3 regions of the Streptomyces avidinii genome follow, and region 3 is predicted to be linked to each of the others. Evidence: riboswitches for the same ligand, from Rfam matches in the RefSeq annotation. Region 3 holds a riboswitch; each other region holds the start of a gene.

Region 1 (3,265 bases), 1.6 Mb from region 3:
AGCAGACCGACGAGGCCCTTGACGACCTTGTCGCCGTCGATGAAGGGAGCCGGAACCTGCAGGGAGCGGTTCTCGCCCCGGCGGACGGCGATGAGCTGCCCTTCCTTGACCATCTGGCGGACCCGGGTCACCTCGATGTTCAGCATCTCCGCGATGTCGGGAAGGTACAGCCACGAGGGGACAAGGGCATCGATCTTTGCGTCAATCTCGGTCACAGGGACAAGCCTGCCATCTCGGCCACGCCGCCGGTACCTGAGCAGCCCCGTCCGGGTCGCGGCCGTACCCGGGCTCCGCCCCGGACCCCGCGCCTCGAACGCAGGCGAGGCCGTGTTTCAGCCCGTCCAGGGGGCACCTCCCAGCGGTAGCCGGGGGAGATTGAGCACCGGGCCCGGGCGGAGCCCGGGAAACGGAGAAAGGGCGGGGCCGGAACAGGCTCGGCGCAGCGGCACCCGCACCCGCACCCCGCCCGGGCCGTCAGGCCGTGGCTGATTTCAGCGGGGTGCCGGGGTCGGAGACCTTGGCGGGATCCACGGGAACCCCCGTCTCGATCAGGCGGCGTCCCTGCGCCAGGTCGCGCGGGCGGCCCACGGCCAGGACGGCGACGAGTGCGCCGGCCTTCAGCCAGCACACCGACCAGGAGGGCCCGGCCGCGTCCCCGCGCAGGAGCAGGGTGTCGGCCCCGCCGTGGTGTCCGGCGTACTGCACGAAGCGCCCGAACTGCTCCGACCAGAAGTACGGCACCGGGTCGTAGACCCGGTCCGGCTCCCCGGCGAGGATGTTCGCCGCGACCGTCCGCGGGCCCTGGAGCGCGTTGTCCCAGTGGTGCACGAGCAGCCGCGTCCCGTACCTCCCGGACGGGAAGGAGGCGCAGTCGCCGACCGCGTACACATCGGGCAGCGAGGTCCGCAGGTACGCGTCCGCGGTGACCGAGCCGTCGGGGCCGCACTCCACGCCGGTCCCGGCCAGCCATCCGGTCGCGGGGCGCGCGCCGATGCCCACCACCACCGCGCCGGCGGGCAGGACGCGCCCGTCGGCCAGCAGGACCCGCCCGTCCTCGATCCCGGCGACCTTCGCCCCGGTGATCAGCCCGGCGCCGGCCTCCTCGTACCAGCGCGCCATCGGCTCGGTGGCCTCGGCGGGGAGCGCCCCCGCCAGCACCCGGTCCGCCGCCTCGACCACGGTGACCTCGCAGCCCGCCTCGCGGGCGGCGGTGGCGAACTCGGCGCCGATCCAGCCCGCCCCGACGACCACGGTCCGGGGCGACGCGGCCAGCACCGGGCGCAGCCGGGCCGCGTCGTCCAGGGTGCGCAGCAGGTGGACGCCGGGGACGCCCTCGGTCCCGGGCAGGGTCAGCGGCTGCGCGCCGGTGGCCAGGACGAGGATCCCGTAGGGGACGGGTCCCGCCTCGGTGTCCAGCTCGTGGTCGGCGGCGCGCAGTCCGGTGACCTCGGTGCCGAGCCGCAGGCGGATGTCGAGCCCTTCGAAGTCCACGTCGAAGGCGGAGTCCTCGGCCTTGCCGAGGAGGACCGCCTTGGACAGCGGGGGCCGGTCGTAGGGCTGGTGGGGTTCGGCTCCCAGCAGGGTCACGGGGCCGGTGAACCCCTGTTCTCGCAGGGCGACCGCGGTCTGCACCCCGGCCATTCCGGCGCCGACGATCACGACGCCGCGCTGATTCTGTTCCGTCTGCTCGCTCACGCGGCCAGCCTAATCATCTGACGCTCCGTCAGGAATAGGTGCCGCCTTACCGGCCGTCCACCGCCGGGTTAGTCTGGCCACCGTACCTATCGCGGGAGTCCGGCGCACCGGGCTGAGAGGGAGGCTGGCCGGCCTCCGACCGTACGAACCTGATCCGGGTCATGCCGGCGAAGGGAGGGGCTGGACGCCCATGCACTCATCCCGAACATCCCGAACATCCCGCAAGGGATCCGACGTCCTCGTCATCGGGGGCGGAATCATCGGCCTGGTCACCGCCTGGCGGGCCGCCGCGCGCGGGCTGCGCACCGTACTCGCCGACCCCGCACCCGGCGGCGGCGCCGCCCAGGTCGCGGCCGGCATGCTCGCCCCCGTCACCGAGCTGCACTACGGCGAGGAAGCCCTGCTCGGCCTCGGCCTCGCCTCCGCCGCACGCTATCCGCAGTTCGCCGCCGAGCTCGCCGAAGCGAGCGGCGGCCTGGACATCGGCTACCGCGCCTGCGGCACCCTCGCCGTCGCCCTCGACGCCGACGACCGCCTCCACCTGCGCGAGCTGCACGCCCTGCAGCGCCGCTGCGGCCTGGAGTCCGAGTGGCTCACCGGCCGCGAGTGCCGCCGTCTGGAGCCCATGCTCGCCCCGGGCGTACGCGGCGGCCTGCGCGTCGACGGCGACCACCAGGTCGACCCCCGCCGGCTCGCGGCGGCCCTGCTGGCCGCCTGCGAACGGGCCGGCGTCACCATCCACCGGTCGGGCGCGGAACGACTGCTCACCACCACCGACCGCGCGACGGGCGCCCTCCTCGCCGACGGTACGGAACTGCTCGCCGACCAGGTGGTCCTCGCCGCGGGCTCCCTCACCGGCCGGCTGGCGGGCGTACCGCCGGAGGTCGCGGCCCCCGTACGGCCCGTCAAGGGCCAGGTGCTGCGGCTCACGGTGCCGGCCGCGTACGCGCCGTTCCTGTCGCGGACCGTACGCGCCGTCGTGCGCGGCAGCCACGTCTACCTCGTGCCGCGCGAGAACGGCGAACTCGTCGTCGGCGCCACCAGCGAGGAACTGGGCTGGGACACCACCGTCACCGCGGGCGGGGTCTACGAACTCCTGCGCGACGCCCACGAACTGGTCCCCGGCATCACCGAACTCCCCCTCACCGAGACCCGGGCGGGCCTGCGCCCCGGCTCCCCCGACAACGCCCCGCTGCTCGGCCCGACCGACCTGCCGGGCCTGCACCTGGCCACCGGCCACTACCGCAACGGAGTGCTGCTGACCCCGCTCACCGGCGAGGTCCTCGCCGAGCTGCTGGCCACCGGCGAACTACCGGAGATCGCGCGTCCCTTCACCCCCCGCCGGTTCTCCGCCGCACGTCAGGAGTCGTACGCATGACCATCTCCGTCAACGGCGAACCGCGCGAGGTCGCGGTCGGCGCCACCCTCGACACGGTGGTCGCCACCCTGACCACGGCGCCCTCCGGGGTCGCCGCCGCGCTCAACGAAACCGTGGTGCCGCGCGGGCAGTGGCCGGCCACGGTCGTCGGCGACGGCGACCGGGTGGAAATCCTGACCGCGGTACAGGGGG
Region 2 (3,265 bases), 1.7 Mb from region 3:
CTTCCTGGCCACGTTCGTCGCGATGCTGCTCACCGCCGACGACGGCCCCCAGCGCGTGATCACCTTCCTGCTGCTGACCGTGGTCAGCGACACGGGGGCGTACGCGGTCGGCTGGCGCTTCGGCAAGACCAAGCTCGCGCCGCGCATCAGCCCCGGCAAGACCCGCGAGGGACTCTTCGGCGCGGTGGCCTTCGCGATGGCGGCCGGCGCGCTGTGCATGGAGTTCCTGATCGACGGCGGCTCCTGGTGGCAGGGTCTGCTGCTCGGCCTTTCGGTCGCGGTCAGCGCCACCCTGGGCGACCTGGGCGAGTCGATGATCAAGAGGGACCTCGGCATCAAGGACATGGGCACGCTGCTGCCGGGACACGGCGGCATCATGGACCGGCTGGACTCCCTGCTTCCGACGGCCCCGGTGGTGTGGCTGCTGCTCGCAGCCTTCGTGGGCACCGGCTGACCTGCGAAAAGGCGTCGCAGGACGCCGGGCGGTTACTCTTGGAAGGCGCGCTGCTTCTGCGGCGCGCCTTTCGTCTTACAAGGAGTACCTGCCATGGCCCGCCCCGTTCCGGGAGAGCTCACCTTCGTCGCCCCTCGTGGGGCCAAGAAGCCGCCCCGGCACCTCGCCGACATGACCCCGGCCGAGCGCCGCGAGGCGGTCGCCGCGATCGGCGAGAAGCCGTTCCGGGCCAAGCAGCTCTCCCAGCACTACTTCGCGCGGTACGCGCACGACCCGGCCGAGTGGACCGACATCCCGGCGGGCTCGCGCGAGAAGCTCCAGCAGGAGCTGCTGCCGGACCTGATGAACGTCATCCGGCACATCTCGTGCGACGACGACACCACCCGCAAGACCCTGTGGAAGCTGCACGACGGCACGCTCGTGGAGTCCGTGCTGATGCGCTACCCCGACCGGGTCACCATGTGCATCTCCTCGCAGGCCGGCTGCGGTATGAACTGCCCGTTCTGCGCCACGGGCCAGGCGGGCCTCGACCGCAACCTCTCCACCGCCGAGATCGTGCACCAGATCGTCGACGGCATGCGGGCGCTGCGCGACGGCGAGGTCCCCGGCGGCCCGGCGCGGCTGTCGAACATCGTCTTCATGGGCATGGGCGAGCCGCTGGCCAACTACAACCGCGTGGTCGGCGCCATCCGCCGGCTCACCGACCCGGAGCCCGACGGCCTGGGTCTTTCGCAGCGCGGTATCACCGTCTCCACCGTCGGCCTGGTTCCGGCCATGCTGCGCTTCGCCGACGAGGGCTTCAAGTGCCGTCTGGCCGTCTCGCTGCACGCGCCCGACGACGAGCTGCGTGACACCCTCGTCCCGGTCAACACCCGCTGGAACGTCCGCGAGGTGCTCGGCGCGGCCTGGGAGTACGCCGAGAAGTCCGGCCGCCGGATCTCGATCGAGTACGCCCTGATCCGCGACATCAACGACCAGGCCTGGCGCGGTGACCTCCTGGGCAAGCTGCTCAAGGGCAAGCGTGTGCACGTCAACCTGATCCCGCTGAACCCGACGCCGGGCTCCAAGTGGACCGCCTCGCGGCCCGAGGACGAGAAGGCCTTCGTGGAGGCGATCGCCCGCCACGGTGTGCCCGTGACCGTACGTGACACCAGGGGTCAGGAGATCGACGGCGCGTGCGGCCAGCTGGCCGCCTCGGAACGCTAGATTCCGCTTCCGTTCGATGTGATTCGGCCGCGGGGTACCCTGTGGCCGAACCAATTTCATATTCCGACAGGGGAGCGCCACAGCGCTGAGAGTGCGGTATCCGTCATCCGCAGACCCTCTGAACCTCGCCCCGGTCATTCGGGGTAGGAAGTTCGGTCACCACTCTTGCTGTTGCGCCCTGCCCGGCGTCCGCTCCTGCAGAGCGCCGGGCAGGGCCGCGTCTTCTCCTGGACATCCCAGGAGGAATTCACCAATGAGCACCACCAAGAAGATCGCGGGCGCCGCGCTCGCGGCCGCGCTCGGCGTCACCACGCTCAGCGCCTGTGGCGGCGGCGACGCACAGGACAAGACCGGCGCGAGCGACGCCCCGAAGTCCAAGACCGTCACGCTCGTCTCCCACGACTCCTTCAACGTGACCGACACGGTCCTCAAGGAGTTCGAGCAGCAGAGCGGCTACACCGTCAAGGTGCTGAAGTCCGGGGACGCGGGCGCCGCGCTCAACCAGGAGATCCTCACCAAGGGCTCCCCCCGCGGCGACGTCTTCTTCGGCGTGGACAACACGCTCCTCTCGCGCGCCCTCGACAACGGCATCTTCACCCCGTACGAGGCCAAGGGCCTCGGCGAGGTGAAGCCCGAGTACGTGCTCGACAAGGAGCACCGGGTCACCCCGATCGACTCCGGTGACATCTGCGTCAACTACGACAAGGCCTACTTCGCCGAGAAGAAGCTCGCCCCGCCGCAGACGTTGGACGACCTGATCAAGCCGGAGTACAAGAACCTGCTGGTCACCGAGAACGCCGCGACCTCCTCGCCCGGCCTCGGCTTCCTCCTCGCGTCCGTCGGCAAGTACGGCGACGAGGGCTGGAAGGACTACTGGAGCAAGCTGAAGGCCAACGGCGTCGAGGTCGTCGACGGCTGGGAGCAGGCCTACAACGAGCGCTTCTCCGGCTCCGCGGGCGGCAAGAAGGCCAAGGGCGACCGCCCGCTGGTCGTCTCCTACGCCTCCAGCCCGCCGGTCGAGGTCCTGTACGGCGAGCCGCAGCCGGCCGAGGCCCCCACGGGCGTCTCCACCGGCACCTGCTTCCGCCAGATCGAGTTCGCGGGTCTGCTCAAGGGCGCCAAGAACGAGGAGGGCGGCAAGGCCCTCGTTGACTTCCTGGTCAGCAAGAAGTTCCAGGAGGACATGCCGCTCCAGATGTTCGTGAACCCGGTGACGAAGGACGCCGTCCTGCCGGAGCTGTTCACCAAGCACGGCGTGGTCGTCGAGAAGCCGGAAAACGTGGCTCCGGAGACCATCGCCAAGAACCGTGAGCAGTGGGTCAAGGCATGGACCTCGCTCGTCGTGAAGTAAGCGGTTCCAAGGAGCCGGGCGCGGCGTCGGGGGGCGCCGCGCCGGGCCCCGGCCCCCGCGAGGGGGCGCGGGCGACCGCCGTGCGGCTCGCCCTGATGGCCCTCCCCCTCGCCTTCTTCGGGCTGTTCTTCGCCTACCCCGTCGCCGCGATCGTGGGGCGCGGCCTCAAGACCGACGAGGGGTGGCAGTTCGGCCGGTTCGCCGAGGTGCTGACCCGGCCCGACATCGCCGACGTGCTGTGGTTCACCACCTGG
Region 3 (3,265 bases):
CCGGGCCAGCGCGGCGCCGCTCGTCGCGTTCCTCGACCGCACCGACCGGATCGTTCCGCTCGGACAGGAGCGCAACCTGGGCGACTTCGAGGAGAACCTCGACGAGGCCCTCGTCAAGATCCTCGCCGAATCGCATCAGAACGAGCAGAACGCCGGCTGACCCTTCAGCGCTTGCGCCGCCGGCCCCGGCCGCGGACCGGCCCTGCGGCCGGGACGCCGGCCGGGGATCCCGGTCGGTCGGCAGAAACCACCAGCGCGGCCAGCGCCGTCGTCACGGGGACCGAGGCCACCAGCCCGATCGAGCCCACGAGGGTCCGTACGATCTCTTCCGCCACCAGCTCGCTGTTGGCCACCGAACCCATGCTGCTGTTCGCGATCGAGAACAGCAGAAGCAGGGGCAGCGCGGCACCCGCGTAGGCCAGCACCAGGGTGTTGACCACCGAGGCGATGTGGTCGCGGCCGATCCTGATGGCCGCCCGGTAAAGGGCTCGTGGCCCCATCGAGGGGTCCGCCTGGCGCAGTTCCCACACTGCCGAGGTCTGGGTGACCGTCACGTCGTCGAGCACGCCGAGCGATCCGATGATCACACCTGCGAGCAGCAAACCGCTCATGTCGATGTCCGGGTACAGCCCGTGGATCAGCCCGGTGTTGTCATCGGTGTTGCCGCTGAGGAACGCCCAGTCGATGAACCCCGAGCCGAGCAGCCCGATCAGCAACAGCGAGACGAGCGTGCCGAGAACGGCCACCGAGGTCCGGGCGGTCAGCCCGTGGCACATGTAGAGCGCGATCAGCATGATCGCGCTCGCCCCGATCACCGCGACCACCAGCGGGTTCGAACCCTGCAGGATGGCCGGGAGGATGAAGAGGGTCAGAACGCCGAAGCTGACCGCGAGCGCGATCAGCGCGAACAGCCCGCGCATCCGTCCGACCACGACGACCGCGACGGCGAAGATGCCGGCCAGCAGTGCCATCGGGAGCTTGCGGTTCACGTCGATCACCGAGTACTGGAGGTCGCGCGGGGCGTCCGGCGCGTACGCCACCACCACCTCCTGGCCGTCCTCCAACTGCCGTGGTGCACCCGGCTGGACGATCTCCACGAAGGTGCGGCCCTTGTCCGGGCCGCTGGTGACCTCGACGGTGGCCTTCTTGCACTCGCCGGTCTGCTCGGCCTGGGCCTGGCGGCCCGAGGGGGTGGAAGGAGCCGCGGTCGTCGGTACCTGGGCGGCGTTCACGGACTTGCAGTCGACCTGTTCGAGCGAGGTGACCACGCCCTGCTGGGTCTGCCGGTCGAAGCCCACGCCGCTGCGCTCGTGGTCGGGGGCACCGCCCGGCCAGAGCACCGCCATGCCGACGAAGACGGCGGCCGCGAAGGGGATCAGTACGGCCGCGATGACCTTGCGCAGGTGCTTCGAGACGGGGGCGGCCGGCCCGTGGCTGTGGCTGTGGCCGTGGGCATGCCCTCCCGCGGAGTGCCCACCGGAGTGCCCACCGGAATGACCGCCGGAGTGCCCGTCGGGCTGCCCCGGCGAGTGCCCGGCGGACTGCCCGGGGCTCCCGTGCTCGTGGCCGTCGTGCTCGTGGCCGTCGTGGCCGTTGTGGCCACGGGTCTCTGTGGGCTCGGTGGGGGGCTGCAGCGAGGGCGTCACCAGCAGATCATCGCAAGAGATGAGGGGGCCCACTGTTCAGCACGCCATGGATGACGCTAGCGTGGGGTCACCTTTGCACAACGCGGGAGCTCGGAGCACCGGGCTGAGAGGACGCTGATCACCGTACGAGCATCACGGATGCGTACGGGAAGAGGCTGCGTCGACCGCCGAACCTGTTACCGGGTAATGCCGGCGTAGGGAGATCAGGTCTCATGACCACTCAGGATGCACGCACGCCTGCCGTCAGCCAGGACGCCGACGACCGGACCGAGCGCCAGCCCGGCTGGCACAAGGGATACCTGGCGGGCTCCCGGCCCGACCTCCGGGTGCCGGTCCGCCAGGTCCACCTCACCAACGGCAAGGACGTGACGCTCTACGACACGTCCGGCCCGTACACCGACCCGCAGATCGAGACCGACGTCCGCCGCGGCCTCGCGCCGCTGCGCGAGAACTGGATCATCAGCCGCGGTGACACCGAGGAGTACGCGGGTCGCCCCGTGCGCCCCGAGGACGACGGCATCAAGCACACCTCGCCGCGCGGCGGCCTCAAGAACCTCGACGCCGTCTTCCCTGGCCGCCCCCGGCAGCCCCGCCGCGGCCGGGGCGGCGCCGCCGTCACGCAGCTCGCGTACGCCCGCCGCGGTGAGATCACCCCGGAGATGGAGTACGTCGCGATCCGCGAGAACGTCTCCCCCGAGGTCGTTCGGGAGGAAATCGCCGCAGGTCGCGCGGTGCTTCCGGCGAACGTGAACCACCCCGAGATCGAGCCGATGATCATCGGCAAGCGCTTCCTGGTGAAGGTCAACGCCAACATCGGGAACTCCGCGGTCACCTCCTCCATCGAGGAGGAGGTCGACAAGATGACCTGGGCGACCAAGTGGGGCGCCGACACGGTCATGGACCTCTCGACCGGCCGCAACATCCACACCACCCGCGAGTGGGTGCTGCGCAACTCCCCCGTCCCGATCGGCACCGTGCCGCTCTACCAGGCGCTGGAGAAGGTCGACGGTCGCGCCGAGGACCTGACCTGGGAGATCTACAAGGACACGGTCATCGAGCAGGCCGAGCAGGGCGTCGACTACATGACGGTCCACGCCGGCGTGCTGCTGCCCTACGTGCCGCTGACCGCCCGCCGCAAGACCGGCATCGTCTCGCGCGGCGGCTCGATCATGGCCGCGTGGTGCCTGGCCCACCACAAGGAGAACTTCCTCTACACGAACTTCGAGGAGCTCTGCGACATCCTCGCGACGTACGACGTCACGTACTCCCTGGGCGACGGCCTGCGCCCCGGTTCGATCGCGGACGCCAACGACGCGGCCCAGTTCGCCGAGCTGAAGACGCTGGGCGAGCTGAACACGATCGCCAAGCGGCACAACGTCCAGACGATGATCGAGGGCCCGGGCCACGTCCCGATGCACAAGATCAAGGAGAACATCGACCTCCAGCAGGAGATCTGCGAGGAGGCGCCGTTCTACACGCTCGGCCCGCTGACCACGGACGTCGCGCCCGCGTACGACCACATCACCTCGGGCATCGGCGCCGCGATGATCGCTTGGTGGGGCACCGCGATGCTCTGCTACGTCACGCCCAAGGAGCACCTGGGCCTGCCGAACCGCGAC

What was found. Region 3 has a riboswitch for thiamine pyrophosphate ahead of thiC (phosphomethylpyrimidine synthase ThiC). Riboswitches for the same ligand answer to the same signal wherever they lie in the genome.
Region 1: it holds a riboswitch for thiamine pyrophosphate, as region 3 does, so the genes downstream of both, thiO (glycine oxidase ThiO) here and thiC (phosphomethylpyrimidine synthase ThiC) in region 3, are expected to answer to the same signal.
Region 2: it holds a riboswitch for thiamine pyrophosphate, as region 3 does, so the genes downstream of both, OG373_RS12355 (thiamine ABC transporter substrate binding subunit) here and thiC (phosphomethylpyrimidine synthase ThiC) in region 3, are expected to answer to the same signal.

What each region holds. Positions count from the first base shown of each region.
Region 1 is NZ_CP108863.1:6,225,649-6,228,913, reverse strand. Features, by position in the region: gene OG373_RS28025 (Rv2175c family DNA-binding protein) at 1-215, opposite strand, end outside; gene OG373_RS28020 (NAD(P)/FAD-dependent oxidoreductase) at 475-1,695, opposite strand; TPP riboswitch at 1,777-1,888, shown strand; gene thiO (glycine oxidase ThiO) at 1,886-3,073, shown strand; gene thiS (sulfur carrier protein ThiS) at 3,070-3,265, shown strand, end outside.
Region 2 is NZ_CP108863.1:2,884,736-2,888,000, reverse strand. Features, by position in the region: gene OG373_RS12365 (phosphatidate cytidylyltransferase) at 1-454, shown strand, start outside; gene rlmN (23S rRNA (adenine(2503)-C(2))-methyltransferase RlmN) at 548-1,660, shown strand; TPP riboswitch at 1,719-1,828, shown strand; gene OG373_RS12355 (thiamine ABC transporter substrate binding subunit) at 1,914-3,011, shown strand; gene OG373_RS12350 (ABC transporter permease) at 3,107-3,265, shown strand, end outside.
Region 3 is NZ_CP108863.1:4,615,234-4,618,498, forward strand. Features, by position in the region: gene OG373_RS20610 (SsgA family sporulation/cell division regulator) at 1-160, shown strand, start outside; gene OG373_RS20615 (YibE/F family protein) at 165-1,646, opposite strand; TPP riboswitch at 1,719-1,864, shown strand; gene thiC (phosphomethylpyrimidine synthase ThiC) at 1,859-3,265, shown strand, end outside.